DNA from 2 places in the Arthrobacter sp. GW822-FHT05G07 genome. Region 1 is predicted to be linked to the other one. Evidence: predicted binding sites of a transcription regulator. Region 1 holds the regulator's gene; the other holds the start of a gene.
What was found. The regulator LexA, encoded in region 1, represses DNA repair genes until DNA is damaged. The targets are predictions, from matches to a motif close to TCGAACANNTGTTCGA.

Region 1 (7,524 bases):
TGTGCGCCTTCAGATACTGCCGAAAGTGCTGCGCGCGCGGCGTAAACGGCAACCGGCCGCGCCTCCGAATGCCATGCCTCGAGGGCGGCTGCGGAAGTAAATACCGGCATGGCCGTGCGGCCATCAGGAGCCTTAAGTGTGACCAACGCCATATCCGCTTGCTTGTCAGCGTGCAGGCCGTCAACGCCTTCGGCTTCTTCAGCCAGCTGAGCAACCACCGGAACGAAAACCCGTGCCGTCGCCAGGGAGGCCACAACGTCTGCCTCACTGCCGGTTCCGTTGATCAGTGCCGCCACGGCGGCTACGTACCCGGGGTCCGCTGAGCCGTCGTCGTCCTCGAAATTGTGGATCTTGGCGTCGTCACCGCTGAGGCTCCTGCCGGCCCAGGGCTGGCCTGCAGAGTCGGTAGCTCCCCCGGCGCCGGCCAACGCGGCCGCAATGTGGCCGGGAAGCTCACGCCGTCCGTGGCCGTGATCCCCATGCCCGTGTCCTTCGTCGTGGGGCATCAGCGTCGGCCGGCAACGTCCAGGGCTTCGGGCAACGTGAAGGCACCCGCATAGAGCGCCTTGCCTACGATCGCGCCCTCAACGCCCAGAGGTACCAGTTCGCGCAGGACACGGAGGTCTTCCAAGCTGGAGATTCCGCCCGACGCGACAACAGGCTTGCCGGTCTTCTCCACCATCTGGCGCAGAAGTTCCACGTTGGGGCCCTGCAGTGTTCCGTCCTTGGTGACGTCGGTGACTACATAACGCGCACAACCTGCATCCTCGAGGCGGGCCAGAACCTCCCAGAGGTCGCCGCCCTCCTTGGTCCAACCGCGCCCGGCAAGAGTTGTACCGCGGACATCAAGGCCGACCGCGATTTTGTCACCGAAGCGGTCGATTGCTTTCCGGGTCCATTCCGGGTTCTCCAACGCTGCCGTACCGAGGTTTACGCGCGCGACGCCCAGTTCCAGTGCACGTTCCAGGGACTCGTCGTCCCGCAAACCGCCGGAGAGCTCCACCTTGACATTGAGCTGCGACACGACATCGCTGATCAGCGCGGCGTTGTTTCCGCGCCCGAAAGCGGCGTCAAGGTCCACCATGTGCACCCATTCGGCACCGTCGTTCTGCCAGTTCAAAGCTGCTTCAAGGGGTGTGCCGTAGCTGGTTTCCGAACCGGCTTCTCCCTGAAGGAGGCGGACTGCCTGACCGTCAACAATATCGACGGCGGGAAGGAGTTCCAGTACGGACTGGGCGGAGGTGGTCATGTGTGTCCTTGGAGTTTGAAAGGTGACGCGGGCTTGTTGAGCGCCTGGTTCAGTTACCCAGCGTCAGGAGATAAGCGGCCAGCAGGGACATCCCGGCCAGCACATAGAAAGAAATGGAAACCCACCGCGGCTTTTTCTGCTGGTGGAAGGAGATACCCCCACCCACCAGCAAGCCCGCGAGGCCCATGAGTATTACCGACCACCACATTTAGGCGGCACCGCTTCCGGATGCTTCCTGAGCGGGCTTGCGGAGGCTGTCCACCCAATTGCGCAGGAGCCGCGCTCCGGCGTCGCCTGACTTCTCCGGGTGGAATTGCGTGGCGCAGAGAGGGCCGTTCTCCACCGCAGCAATGAAGCGTGCACCGTGCTCTGACCACGTGACCATGGGAGGAGCCATTCGGGGCTGCACGACGTCGAAATTCCACTCCTGAACACCGTAGGAGTGCACAAAGTAGAAACGTTCCTCTTCCACGCCGGCGAAGAGCTTTGAGCCCTTCGGCACGTCTACCGTGTTCCAGCCCATGTGAGGGACTACGGGGGCGGGCAGGAGCTCAACCTTGCCGGGCCACTCGGCCATGCCTTCGGATTCGGTGCCATGCTCAACACCGGCTTCGAAAAGGACCTGCAAGCCGACGCAGATGGCCAGCACAGGGCGGCCACCGGCAACCCGGCGCCCGATCATGCGGATGCCGTCAACGGACTTAAGTTCCTTCATCACTGTCTCGAAGGCACCAACCCCGGGAACCACCAGACCATCAGCGTTGAGCACGTCCTCAGGCTTGGAGCTCAACACCACATGGGCGCCCGCGCGTTCAAGCGCACGGACAGCGGACCGAACGTTGCCCGATCCATAGTCCAATACGGTGACGGTGGGCTTGCCTTCCGGCGACTCCGGCTTCACGGACGCAATGGCATCCGCCACTGCCCCATCCTTCAAAACCTGGCCGCTCATAGTGCGCCCTTGGTGGACGGAATGCCCTCCACTCGGGGATCGGACTCCACGGCCGCACGCAGCGCGCGCGCAAAGGCCTTGAACTGGGCCTCTACAATGTGGTGCGGGTCCCGTCCGGCAAGGACGTTCATGTGCAGGCAGATGCCGGCGTGCAGCGTGATGGCCTCAAAAACGTGACGGGTCAGCGATCCCGTGAAGTGCCCGCCGATCAGGTGATACTCCTGTCCGGCCGGCTCACCGCCGTGGACCAGGTAGGGACGTCCGGAAACATCAACGACGGCGTGAGCCAAGGCTTCGTCCAAGGGAACCGTTGCTTCACCAAAGCGACGAATACCGGCTTTGTTGCCCAAGGCCTGGCGAAGGACCTCCCCGAAGGTGATGGCGACATCTTCCACCGTGTGGTGCGCATCAATGTGGGTATCGCCGGTTGCCTTGACGGTCATGTCAATCAGGGAATGCTTGCACAGTGCCGTCAGCATGTGGTCATAGAACGGTACCGAGGTACTGATGTCGGAGACACCGGAACCGTCCAGGTTGATCTCCACCAGGACGGAAGACTCGCTGGTGGTGCGCTCCATGCGCGCAGTGCGGGCAGCGGTCGGCGTGGCGCCGGTTTCGCTCATTGGGACGTCCTTATACACGGAGGGTGGGTTGGGTCTATGGACAAGTTTAGGCGCGGTGTGGCGCTGTGCCGTCCAGCAATGCTTCCAAAGCCTCCAGGAAAGCTGTGGTTTCCGGCTCGGTTCCGGCAGTGACGCGCAAGTGTCCGGGGATGCCGACATCGCGAATCAGCACGCCGGCATCCAGCAGGCCCTGCCAGATGGTGTGCGGATCCTCCAGTCCTCCAAAGAAGACGTAGTTGGAGTCTGATGCCGCAGGCTTGAGGCCCATGCGCAGCAACTCAGTAACGATGCGGTCGCGCTGAACCTTGATGTCCTCAACATCGGCCATAAGGGCTTCGCGGTGATTGAGAGCTGCGAGGGCCGTTGCCTGCGTGACGGCAGAGAGGTGGTACGGGAGGCGGACCAGCCTGATGGCGTCCGTGACTTCCGGGGCAGCCGCCATGTATCCGAGCCTGGCGCCCGCCAAGGCGAATGCCTTGCTCATGGTGCGCGAGACGATCAGACGCTCGCGTCCGGGCAACAGGGTCAAGGCGCTCGGAGTATTGTCGTGCGCGAACTCGTGGTAAGCCTCATCCACGATCACAATGGCCTGGCTCGCTTCGCCGGCCTCATAGACGGCCTCGACGACGTCAAGGCTCAGGCCTGTACCCGTGGGGTTATTGGGTGAACACAGGAACACAATGTTGGCTCCCGTTTCCCGAACCTGGGCAGCGGCTGATTGGGCATCCAGCCCGTAGTCGTCGGCACGCACTCCGCGGACATACTCGGTGTCTGTGCCACTGGCAAGCAGGGGGTACATGGAGTACGTGGGAGGGAAGCCCAAGGCCTTGCGGCCGGGTCCGCCAAATGCCTGAAGGATCTGCTGCAGGACTTCATTGGATCCGTTGGCGGCCCAAATGTTGTCCGGAGAAAGTCCGTGGCCAAGGTACTCGGCCAAGGCTTCACGAAGTTCCGTGAACTCGCGGTCCGGATAGCGGTTCAGTCCTGTGGCCGCAGCGGCTACGGCCTCGGTGATGGCGGCTTGGACATCTGCGGGGACGCCATGAGTGTTCTCGTTGACATTGAGCAGAATGGGGACATCAAGCTGCGGTGCGCCGTAGGGGCTCAGTCCACGCAGGTTGGTCCGGAGGGGAAGTCGGTCAAGTCGCTCAAGCTGGTCACTCACCAACTTAGTTTAAGGGGCCTCCGGTACTGCCGACTAACTGTGACGCCCGACCACGGGTTCCCGCGGATGGGAACTGGCTCAGTTCGCCGGAACGAACAGCTGCTGGCCTGGCAGGATGCGACCGCCGCGGAGGTCGTTCAGCTGGATGATCTCGGCGATGACATCCCGAGGGTCCCGCTCGGGAGCGGCAGCGCCGGCGATGCCCCACAGGGACTGCCCCGGCTGAACCGTGACGGTGACGGCAACGGGCGGACGTAGTTGGGACTGCGAGTCCGAGGCCTTGGCTGGAGAGTTGATGAAACCGGCCAGGCTCAGCAGTGCCGCCACCAGCAGCATTGCCGGAATGCCGAAGAAAACAATCCGTCCCCGCCGAGTGAGACGCAGGCGAGCAGGTGCCTGGGTGGTGCGGAAATCAGCGAACGTAGTGATTGCGGACATGAGCTGAGCCCTTCTGAGCTATTGCCAAGCTCCGGGGTGCCCGGTGCTTGGCGGCCAATTCTTGGTGTTCCCTTCCTCTGGCTCCGGATATTCGAACGCTATGTTCGAACATCCGGCTTCAGCATCAGGTTTATAGAACACATATTCGAACCTTGCTATGACATTTTTAGCACTTATCAACGAACGGTGTCGAGACTCGCTAGAACAAATGTTTGATAAACGCCTGTGCCTGCCCTACGTTTGAGTGAAGAAACAGCACTGTTTCAGTGGAACAGGAGGGTCTGACATTTTTTGCAGACCCGACAACCCCGGGCACGGTTCGGGGCCGAAAGGAAAGGCATTGGCGAACATGGCAGCGAAAGCCACAGGCGGCGGGGCACCCCTGCGGAGCCAGCAGCCTCAAAAGAGTCCCAAGAGCCTGACTGTCCGGCAGAAGAAGATCCTGGAGACCATCCAACGGTCGGTCAATGACAACGGTTACCCGCCCAGCATGCGTGAGATCGGCGACACCGTGGGTCTGGCCAGTTTGTCGAGCGTCACTCATCAGTTGTCCCAATTGGAGAAGCTTGGTTATCTCCGCAGGGATCCCAAGCGTCCGCGCGCCATGGAAGTCCTGATGCCGCTGACCCTTGATGGTGGGGCGATTCCGGGAGTGGAAGCGCCCACCACCCTTCGCAGCGCGGGTGGCCTTGCCGTAACGGAACTCGCCAGCGCCAGCGATACCGCCATGGTTCCGCTGGTTGGCCGCATCGCTGCCGGTGGCCCAATCCTGGCTGACCAGACGGTGGAAGACGTACTTGCACTCCCCCGGCAACTTGTGGGGCACGGCGAATTGTTCATGCTGAAAGTGGCCGGCGACTCCATGATTGATGCCGCCATCTGTGACGGTGACTGGGTGGTGGTCCGCCGCCAGAACGACGCCATCAACGGCGACATCGTGGCCGCCCTGCTGGATGACGAAGCAACCGTGAAGACCTTCCGCCAGCGTGACGGCCATACGTGGCTGCTCCCCCAAAACACCCAGTACGAACCCATCCTCGGCGATCAGGCCACCATCATGGGCAAAGTAGTTTCGGTACTGCGCTCTCTCTAGACGCCGTTCCCCCTAGATGCAGCTCCATCTAGACGCCCCTTCCCGTGGACACCAGCAGGTGTCCACGCGAAGGTTGCGCTACGGGGCCTTAGCGGAGCCCAGACGCTCCAGAACGCCTCGGACCACTGATCGGTCCGTCGTTGCCCAGAAGGGCGGCAGGGCGGCACGCAGGAAGCCTCCGTAACGTTCCGTCGAAAGCCTCGAGTCGAGCACTGCCACTACCCCTTTGTCGCCCGTCGAGCGGATCAGGCGGCCAGCGCCCTGCGCCAGCCTGATGGCAGCGTGCGTTGCTGATACGGCCATGAAGCCATTCCCGCCTGATTGTGCCACTGCCCGGGAGCGGGCAGTCATGAGGGGATCATCGGGGCGCGGGAAGGGAATGCGGTCAATCACCACCAGACGGCATGAGCCCCCAGGAACGTCGACCCCCTGCCACAGTGACATTGTTCCAAAGAGGCAGGTGTCCGGCTCATCCGCGAATTGCTTTACGAGGGCCGCCATAGTTGATTCGCCCTGGCAGAGGATATCCACGTCCAGCCGGAGTCGCATGGCATCGGCTGCTTCCTCTGCCGCACGCCGTGAGGAGAACAGGCACAGAGCCCCGCCTCCGGAGGCCCGGATGAGGTCTTCCAATTCGTCCAGCGCCTCGGGCGAAGTTCCCCGACCGGGTTTGGGCAGGTGCTTAGCCACGTACAACACACCCTGCTTGGGGTAGTCAAAGGGCGATCCGACATCGATCCCTGTCCAACTCGGGGCACCGTCGCCAATCAGGCCGAGGCCGCCTGCTGCCGGCTCGAAGGCAGAGCCTATGGCCAGCGTGGCGGAAGTCAGCACCACGGTATGGCCGGCGAAGAGGCCCTCCCGAAGCCGTCCCGCGACACTGAGCGGGGCGATATTGATCAAAGCCGGGGCAGTCTCATCCGGTTGCGAATAGCCCTGCTGGGGGTCGAATGTGCTGTTCCGCGAGAACCAGACAACTTCCCGGTTCTCTTTGGCGGCCAGCATTCGCTCGCACAGTTCCAGGATGAGCATGAGCCGTGAGCGCGCGAGCTGGCGGCCGCCGTCCACTGCGCTTGACGAATCAGTCTTCGAATCCGAGAGCGCAGCGCGCGTGGCGTCCCGCAATTGGTCCAGGCAATCGAGCTGCTCGTCGTTGAGGCCACTGGGCAACAGCCCGTTGGATACGCCGGCGATGGCCATATCCAGCCGGTCCGCTGCAGCGTTGAGGGCGTCCACTGTTATGGCTGTGTGCTTGCGGGCACTGGATGCCGCAGCGTGGACCATCGCCACCGACAACTGCCCTGAAACGGCACCGGTCACGCGGTCCTGAAGCTCATGCGCCTCATCAACCACCACGACGTCGTACTCAGGCAGCACAGCGAGGCCTTCGAAGGCGCTGACGGCAAGCATGGCATGGTTGGTGACCACGACGTCGGCCTCCCCCGCCCTGGAGCGCGCCAGCTCGCTGAAGCACTCCTCGGCCAGAGGGCACTTCTGCGCACCCAAGCACTCCATGGACGTGACGGACACCTGACGCCAGGCCCTGTCAGTGACGCCCGGCATCAGTTCGTCCCGGTCGCCCGTAGCGGTCTTCTCCGCCCATTCCCGGAGGCGGACTACTTCCTTGCCCAGCTGGGATTGCGGCCCGCCCATGGAGGCAGCAAAGTGAGGCACGCTGGTGTCCTCGCCCAAGGAGAACAGCTGCCCTTCGGAGGGCTCTTCGCTGGGAAATCCGCCTTCAAGTTTCTGCAGGCACACGTAATTGGCCCTGCCCTTGACCAGTGCCACGTTGACCGGACGCTCAAGGGCAGGATTGATCGTCTCCAGCAGCCGGGGAAGATCACGGCCGACGATCTGAGTCTGGAGTGCCAAGGTGGCGGTGGACACGAGCGTCGGTTTGTCGCTGTCCATGGAATGAGCGATCAACGGAATCAGGTAAGCCAAGGACTTACCCGTTCCCGTTCCCGCTTGGACCAGCAAATGCTCTCCGGTCTCAATAGCCCG
Region 2 (7,524 bases), on a different contig from region 1:
GATGTACGGATCACCGCTCTTGCGCTTTTGTCCCTGGTGGCTCTGCTCTGCCACCGCGAAAGCGCGTTGGATCAGATCGAAGTCCTCTTTGGGATTGTTCGCCCGGACAGTCCGCAGCAGGGGTTCCAGGATGGGCGAGTAGGGGGCGATGCCCCGTCCGGTCAGGCGGGCCAGGCGTGAACGTGTGCGTTCCCGCCGTCCCGGGAAGGTGGGACGCACGCCGGGAGAATCGACCGGCACCGCAGCTGCAGTCCGTCCCGGCACACTCGTTGCCGGAACTGCCACAGCCTTGCGGCCGTCATCCCCGCCCGCCGGTGGTGCCGACGTCGCACGTTCTTCCACAGAAGTACCCCTCACAACCGATTTAATTCTCCCAGTCTATTCCCGCAGGTGAATGCTTCTGCAACCGGGCAGCACATGACAATGACTCAAGCAAGTCAAGAAGCCGGCCTCCGCACTGATGCGGAGGCCGGCTTCCGGCGAAACAACGGGGTTGACCAGGCCCTAGACTGTGGCTTCAGTCCTGCGGTGCGCAACCTTTTTGGCTTGCTTCACGAGTTCCGGCTCACCTTGGCGCAGCCACGCGTACAAGGGCGCCGCAATGAAGATCGTGGCAGCCGTACCAATGATGATGCCCACGAACAACGCCAGGGAAAGGTCCCGCAGCGTGCCAGCGCCCAGGAGGCCTGCACCGATAAACAGGATTGCTGCTACCGGGAGGACAGCCACCATCATGGTGTTGATGGAGCGGACCAGAGTTTGGTTGATCGCCAGGTTGACTTCTTCACCGAACGTGCGGCGGGTGGACGTGGTGATATCCGCCGTGTTTTCACGAATCTTGTCGAACACCACCACGGTGTCGTACAGCGAGTAGCTGAGGACCGTCAGGAATCCGATAATCGCCGACGGCGTGACTTCGAAGTCACTGAGGGCGTAGATGCCCGCTGTAATAAACATGGTGACCAACATGCCCACCAACGCCGACAACGACATCTTCCAGGTCCTGAAGTACAGGGCCATCAAGACAGCCGCCAAACCAACGAACACCACCAAGCCGATGAGCGCCTGTCGGGTGACATCCTGGCCCCAGGTGGGACCCACGAAGTTGGAGGTCACTTCGTTTTCCGTGACTCCGTAGGCGCTGGTGAGGCCGTCCTTGATGCGGTTCGTCTCGTCGTCTGTCAACTGGTCCGTCTGGATCCGCATGGTGTTGCCGGCAACGTTCGCGACGCGCGGAATGGCGCCGGGAACGACGTCGTGCACGGCCTTTTCGCCGAGGCTCGCGTCGGTGGTGCTCACGTTGGAAACGGTGAACTCCGAGCCGCCACGGAACTCAATGCCAAGGTTGAAACCACCCTTGACCACCGGGATGAGGATAGAGAGGGCTACGGCGACGGCCGCAATGATGAACCAGATCTTCTTCGAATTTACGAAGTTGTATGAGCGCTTGCCCGTGTAGAGCTCATGGCCGAAGGTTGCGAAGCTCGTCGTCATTACTTCTCCTCCTTGGTGCCGTTGGAAGTACCAGTGAGCTGGCCCTTCTCGGCAAGGCGCCTCTCGGCGATGGTCATGCGTCGTTCGGCTTCGGCTGCGGCACCGGTGTTGCGTGCGCGAACCACGGCAGGCTTTTCCTCAGGCGTACGGAGGCGCCCCGCCCCCCGGTACAGGGGAACTGCGCCCAAACGGTCAGGGGAAAGCCCGGAGAACCTGTGACCTTCGCCGAAGAACTTAGTGCGCGCCAGGAGCTGCAGCGTGGGGTGCGTAAACATGAACACCACAATGAGGTCGGCAACTGCCGTCAAGCCGAGCGTGAACGCGAAGCCACGGACGTTGCCCACAGCCACGAAGTAGAGGACAACTGCGGCCAAGAGATTGACCGCCTTGGAAGCCAGCACCGTTCGCTTGGCGCGCTTCCATCCATTCTCCACCGCGGAAACGAGTCCACGGCCCTCGCGCAGCTCATCCCTGATGCGTTCGAAGTAGACAATGAACGAGTCCGCAGTCTGGCCAATGGCCACGATCAGACCTGCTACGCCTGCCAGGGAGAGACGATAGTTTTCCGTCCATCCAAGGATGGCGATGGCCAGATAGGTCAAGACACCCGCCACCACAAGGGAAGCGATGGTGACAAGACCCAAGGCACGGTACTGGAACAGCGAGTACACAACTACCAGCAACAAACCGATCATGCCTGCGAGCAGACCAAGGCGAAGCTGGTCGCCACCCAGGGTGGCAGAGATCTGCTCCTGCGATTGGATCTCGAAGCTGATGGGCAAGGCGCCGTAGCGCAACTGGTCAGACAGGGCCTTGGCGGAAGCCTGGGTGAAGTTGCCCGTGATCTGCGGCTTTCCATCGGTGATGACAGCAAGGGCGCGCGGCGCCGAAATTACTTTGTCGTCAAGGACGATCGCGAACTGGGACTTGGGATCATCAGAACCCTGCAATTGTGCTGCAGCATAGAACTGGTTGAGCCGCTCTGTGACTGCCTTGAACTTCGCCGTTGCATCCGCGTTGAAGACGATGTTCACACCCCAGGAATTGGTCACGGAGCCCTGTGCGCCCTGGACCTGGGAGAAGGTGGAATCACTGATGTCCTGGCCCCTGACTTCCACCGGACCAAGGATGTACTTGATCGCGGGAGTCTGGGCGGTAGCTGCCTCGCAGGTTACCAACGGCTTGGCAGGATCCGAACGCTCGCGCTTCTCCGGGGAGGGATTCACGCAGTCCAGCGCCTCGAATTCCTTGACGATATCCGCCGTTACCCAGTTGATGTCGCTGGCGTTGGCCGGCTCCGCGCTGGGCTTGGGCAGCTGGTCATCCGGAGTGCGCTGCTCGGCCGGGACAGCCGCCGGGTCACCGTAGGTGATCACCGGCCGGAAGTTCATGTCGGCAGAAGCCTGAATCAGGTCGCGGGTTTCCTTGGAAGGTGTTCCCGGAAGGCTGACCACCACGTTGCGGCCCGACTGGGTGCTGATTTCGGCTTCGGCAACACCCGAGCCGTCAACTCGCTGCCGGATGATGGCAACTGCCTGGTTGAGCTGCTCTTCATTGATCTCGCTGGAACCCTCCACCCTGGGGGCCAGGATCATCTGGGTTCCGCCTTCAAGGTCCAGAGCAAGCTTGGGAGCCCAACTGGCATTGCCAGTTACTACTCCACCAGCCAGGACAGCTGTTAGTACAACGAAAATTGCTCCAAGCCAGGTCAGCACCCTGCGGGCTGAGTTTTTGGGGCCGGTCCGTGCCATTATCGATCTTCCTGTTATCGCCGGACAGCCGCCGGCCGACGCTTGTGAGCGTCTGCCGGCGGCTCTCCGCTGCCGTAGAAGTTGCCTTGCGCGGTGTCGCCGCGACTAACGGTGCTAGTTGTCCTTCTTGTCCTCTTTGTTGAGGCGCGCGATGGTTTCTTCCGGGGTCTCGACGGCGGCAGGAGCTTCAGTCTGCGCGGCGGTCAGGGAAGAAGCGTCGTCCGGAACAACCGGCGCTTCTTCGGGGGTGGTTTCGACCACCTTGGTGACTGCCTGGCGGTGAACCGTAGCCTGGTTGCCCGGCGAAAGCTCGATGACAACCTTGTTCTCAGCTTCGTCGATGGACACGATGCGGCCAAAGAGACCGAAGCTGGTCATGACGTCGACACCCGGAGCGAACTTGGACTGCATTTCAGCCTGCTGCTGCTGGGTCTTCTTGTTGCGGCGGAACATCATGAAGACAAAGAGTCCAAGCATGACGAACAGCAATATGGTCATTGGATCCACAGGGAAGTTCCGTTCTGTACTTACGTTTTGGTTCACGGCAACGTCCCTGGCAGATCCCCGTAGCGGGCATGGATCAAGGACTCGAACGTGCCGAGCGTCATACCAGTCTAGTGGGAAAAGCTGAACACAGCGTGTTAACCGACAGTATCTACGCTTTCGGCGTGGTTTTCGTCCTCACCGAACAGGGCAAGCGTCTCTTGGCCGAAGACTCCTGCCGGGACTGCATAGCCCAGGTGCGTCCAAGCGGACGCCATGGCGATGCGACCCCGCGGCGTTCTTCCCAAAAGTCCCTCGCGGACCAAGAAAGGCTCAGCTACGGTCTCCACCGTTTCGGGTTCCTCACCCACGGCAATGGCCAAGGTGGACAAGCCGACGGGACCACCGTTGAACTTGGTAATCAGGGCTTCCAGAACGGACCGGTCCAGCCTGTCCAAGCCCCGCTCGTCTACTTCGTACATATCCAAGGCTGCTGACGCCGAACGGGCGTCGATTTGCTCAATGCCGTGAACGAGGGCCCAGTCGCGAACCCGGCGGAGGAGCCTGTTGGCTATGCGGGGTGTTCCCCGGGAACGGCCCGCAATCTCCGTAAAGCCTGCAGAGTTCACCTTCAGGTCCAGGAGCCCTGCCGAGCGCCGGAGGACAAGCTCGAGTTCGGCCACCGAATAGAACTCAAGGTGCCCGGTGAAACCGAATCGGTCCCTCAGAGGCCCCGGAAGAAGACCTGCGCGGGTGGTGGCGCCCACCAGGGTGAAGGGCGGCAGCTCCAAGGGAATGGCAGTTGCGCCCGCTCCCTTGCCCACCACGATGTCCACACGGAAGTCCTCCATGGCCATGTACAGCATTTCTTCTGCGGGCCTGGACATGCGGTGGATTTCGTCAAGGAACAGGACCTCGCCCTCCGAGAGCGAGGAAAGGATGGCTGCGAGATCTCCGGCGTGCTGGATGGCAGGTCCGCTGCTGATACGCAGTGGTGCGTTCATTTCGGCCGCGATGATCATGGCAAGCGTGGTCTTGCCGAGTCCTGGAGGCCCGGACATCAACACGTGGTCGGCGCTGCGGCCTCGCATCTTTGAGGCCTCAAGCACCAAAGCAAGCTGCTTGCGGACCCGGTGCTGTCCCACAAAATCGTGCAGGTTCTTGGGACGGAGAGCGGCCTCGATGACCCGCTCTTCCGGTTCTTCTCCCCCGCTGACGAGTGATGGCTCAGCCACGGCTGCCTACGCGGTTTCCTGCGCGCGCCCCGTCCTGGCCAAGCCAGCGCAGCGTAGCGCGAAGTATCTGGGCCACGTTTCCGGCGTCCACGAGTTCCGGCGAATCAGCCATGGCTTTGTCGATGCTGCCGTTGGCGTCCTTCTCTGACCATCCCAAGCTGGTCATGGCGGCGACTACCTGAGGCTTCCATTCGGCGTTCGGGGCTGCGGCGGGAGCAGTGCCGGTGCTGGTTCCGTGCGGGACCAACTTCCCGGCCAGTTCCAGGACGATACGGCCGGCCACCTTCGGACCAATACCCGGCACCTTGGTGAATGTCTTGCTGTCGCCGGTGTGTGCAGCAACCCGGATAGCTTCGGGTTCATGCACGGCAAGAACGGCGAGGGCAAGCCGCGGGCCAACCCCGCTGACGCTGAGGAGGACGTCGAAGACTTCGCGTTCGTCGTCGTCCGCGAAACCGAACAACGTGAGGGAGTCTTCCCGGACGATCATGGAGGTGAAGAGTTTGGCTTCACTTCCGGTCTTGAGGTGGCTCAAGGTCTGCGGTGTGGCATAGACACTCATACCCGCACCGTTGAGGTCGATAACAGCGGTGGACAAACCAACGTGGGCTACGTTTCCACGGAGAAAACTGATCAAGACCCGGCTCCTGAAATACTGCCTGCTCCGTCGCCGTAATATTGCGGCCAAAGCGGACTATCCGAACATATTTACGAATACCCTAGCAAGAGCAGCCGACAATCACCGTTTGCGGCGCGCTTTTGCTTCGGCGTCGGCCCAGGCCTTCTGCGCCGGCGTCAGGGAACTGTTGCCGGATGCGGCGCCCATTCCGCTGCCTGCACGCCAGGCGTGCGTTAGTGCCAACGCGAGGGCGTCCGCCGCGTCAGCGGGCTTGGGTGGAGCATCCAGGCGCAAAATCTTGGTCACCAGCTTGGTTACGGCATCCTTGTTGGCCGTGCCGCTGCCGGTTACCGCGGCTTTGACCTCCGACGGTGTGTGCAACGCGACGGGGATGCCACGGCGTGCGGCCGCAGCGATGACGACGCCTGAGGCTTGGGCCACACCCATTACCGTGCTCACGTTCATCTGCGAAAAAACGCGTTCGACGGCGACGACATCCGGCTCGTGACGGTCGAGCCACTCATCAATTGCCTGGGCGATGACCAGCAATCGTTTGTCCAGCGTGAGTTCCGCCGACGTGCCAACCACACCCACGGCCACCATGGTGGCCCTGCGGTTTTTCTCGATGTCCACAACACCGATGCCGCAACGGGTAAGGCCCGGATCGACTCCCAATACGCGAAGAGTCAATTCCGGGCCTTCCTGTTAGCTGTCAAAGTAACTGCGCTGCACCCGACTACTCGGAGTCGAGGGCAGCCTGCACTTCCTCGCTGAGGTCCGCGTTGCTGTAGACGTTCTGGACATCGTCCAGGTCTTCCAGCGCATCCACGAGCTTCATGAACTTCTTGGCACCGTCAACGTCCAGGTCCACCTGCATGGACGGAACGAATTCGGCTTCATCGGTTTCGTAGTCGATACCCGCTTCTTTCAGGGCGTCGCGGATGGCCTGAAGATCGGAGGGCTCGGAGTGAATCTCCCAGTTTTCGCCGCTGTCCTTGACTTCCTCGGCTCCAGCCTCCAGGACCGCCATCAGAATGTCGTCTTCGCTGAGGCCGTTCTTGGGCAGCACCACAACGCCCTTCCGGGCGAAGAGGTAGCTCACGGAACCGGGATCGGCGATGGTGCCACCGTTGCGGGAGATTGCCAGGCGTACCTCGGAAGCAGCACGGTTCTTGTTGTCGGTCAAACATTCAATCAACAAAGCCGAGCCCTGCGGACCGCGGGCCTCGTACATGATTTCGGTGTAGTCCACCACTTCGCCGGTGAGGCCTGCCCCACGCTTGATGGCACGGTCGATGTTGTCATTGGGAACCGAGGTTTTCTTGGCCTTGGTGACGGCGAGTTCCAGGCCTGGGTTGCCGGCGAGGTCCGGGCCACCCATGCGGGCAGCAACTTCGATGTTCTTGATCAGTTTCGCGAACGACTTTGCACGCCTGCCGTCAATGATGGCTTTCTTGTGCTTGGTGGTCGCCCATTTGGAGTGGCCTGACATGCTTTACGCTTCTCCTCTGATCATTCGAATAAAGAGTTCATGCACGCGTTTCTCTCCCGTCACTTCCGGATGGAAGGAGGTGGCCAGCAATTGGCCGGAACGCACTGCAACAATTCTAGCCACTCCATGCAAAGTAGCCGTGTGGCTGGCGTGGTCGGGGTCAACCTGGGCAAGGACTTCGACGCCTGGACCTACGCGTTCCACCCAGGGGCCGCGGATGAATACTGCGTGAACGGGATCCACACCGGACTCCCCCGCACTGAAATCCAACCCCTTGAAATCGAGGTCGGTTTCGAAGGACTCGCGTTGGCGTCCAAAGGCATTTCGGCGGACAGTAATATCCAATCCGCCAAAAGTCTGCTGGGGATTTCCGTCCAGGTCCGTAGCCGGGTCCGCAATTTCATCGGCCAACAGGATCATGCCGGCGCAGGAGCCGTAGACGGGAAGTCC

Region 2: ruvA (Holliday junction branch migration protein RuvA) is a predicted target of LexA. The motif match lies at 5,662-5,677, and genes of this name have one in related genera.

The regions. Positions count from the first base shown of each region.
Region 1 is NZ_JBXALT010000015.1:40,779-48,302, forward strand. Features, by position in the region: gene AC1RJY_RS21880 (SseB family protein) at 1-506, opposite strand, end outside; gene priA (bifunctional 1-(5-phosphoribosyl)-5-((5-phosphoribosylamino)methylideneamino)imidazole-4-carboxamide isomerase/phosphoribosylanthranilate isomerase PriA) at 506-1,249, opposite strand; gene AC1RJY_RS21890 (CG2302 family histidine operon protein) at 1,299-1,436, opposite strand; gene hisH (imidazole glycerol phosphate synthase subunit HisH) at 1,458-2,201, opposite strand; gene hisB (imidazoleglycerol-phosphate dehydratase HisB) at 2,198-2,824, opposite strand; gene AC1RJY_RS21905 (histidinol-phosphate transaminase) at 2,871-3,989, opposite strand; gene AC1RJY_RS21910 (LysM peptidoglycan-binding domain-containing protein) at 4,068-4,427, opposite strand; gene lexA (transcriptional repressor LexA) at 4,777-5,520, shown strand; gene AC1RJY_RS21920 (ATP-dependent DNA helicase) at 5,599-7,524, opposite strand, start outside.
Region 2 is NZ_JBXALT010000005.1:170,747-178,270, reverse strand. Features, by position in the region: gene AC1RJY_RS10070 (RelA/SpoT family protein) at 1-342, opposite strand, end outside; gene secF (protein translocase subunit SecF) at 505-1,494, opposite strand; gene secD (protein translocase subunit SecD) at 1,494-3,245, opposite strand; gene yajC (preprotein translocase subunit YajC) at 3,360-3,743, opposite strand; gene ruvB (Holliday junction branch migration DNA helicase RuvB) at 3,887-4,963, opposite strand; gene ruvA (Holliday junction branch migration protein RuvA) at 4,956-5,600, opposite strand; gene ruvC (crossover junction endodeoxyribonuclease RuvC) at 5,703-6,272, opposite strand; gene AC1RJY_RS10035 (YebC/PmpR family DNA-binding transcriptional regulator) at 6,319-7,074, opposite strand; gene pdxT (pyridoxal 5'-phosphate synthase glutaminase subunit PdxT) at 7,078-7,524, opposite strand, start outside.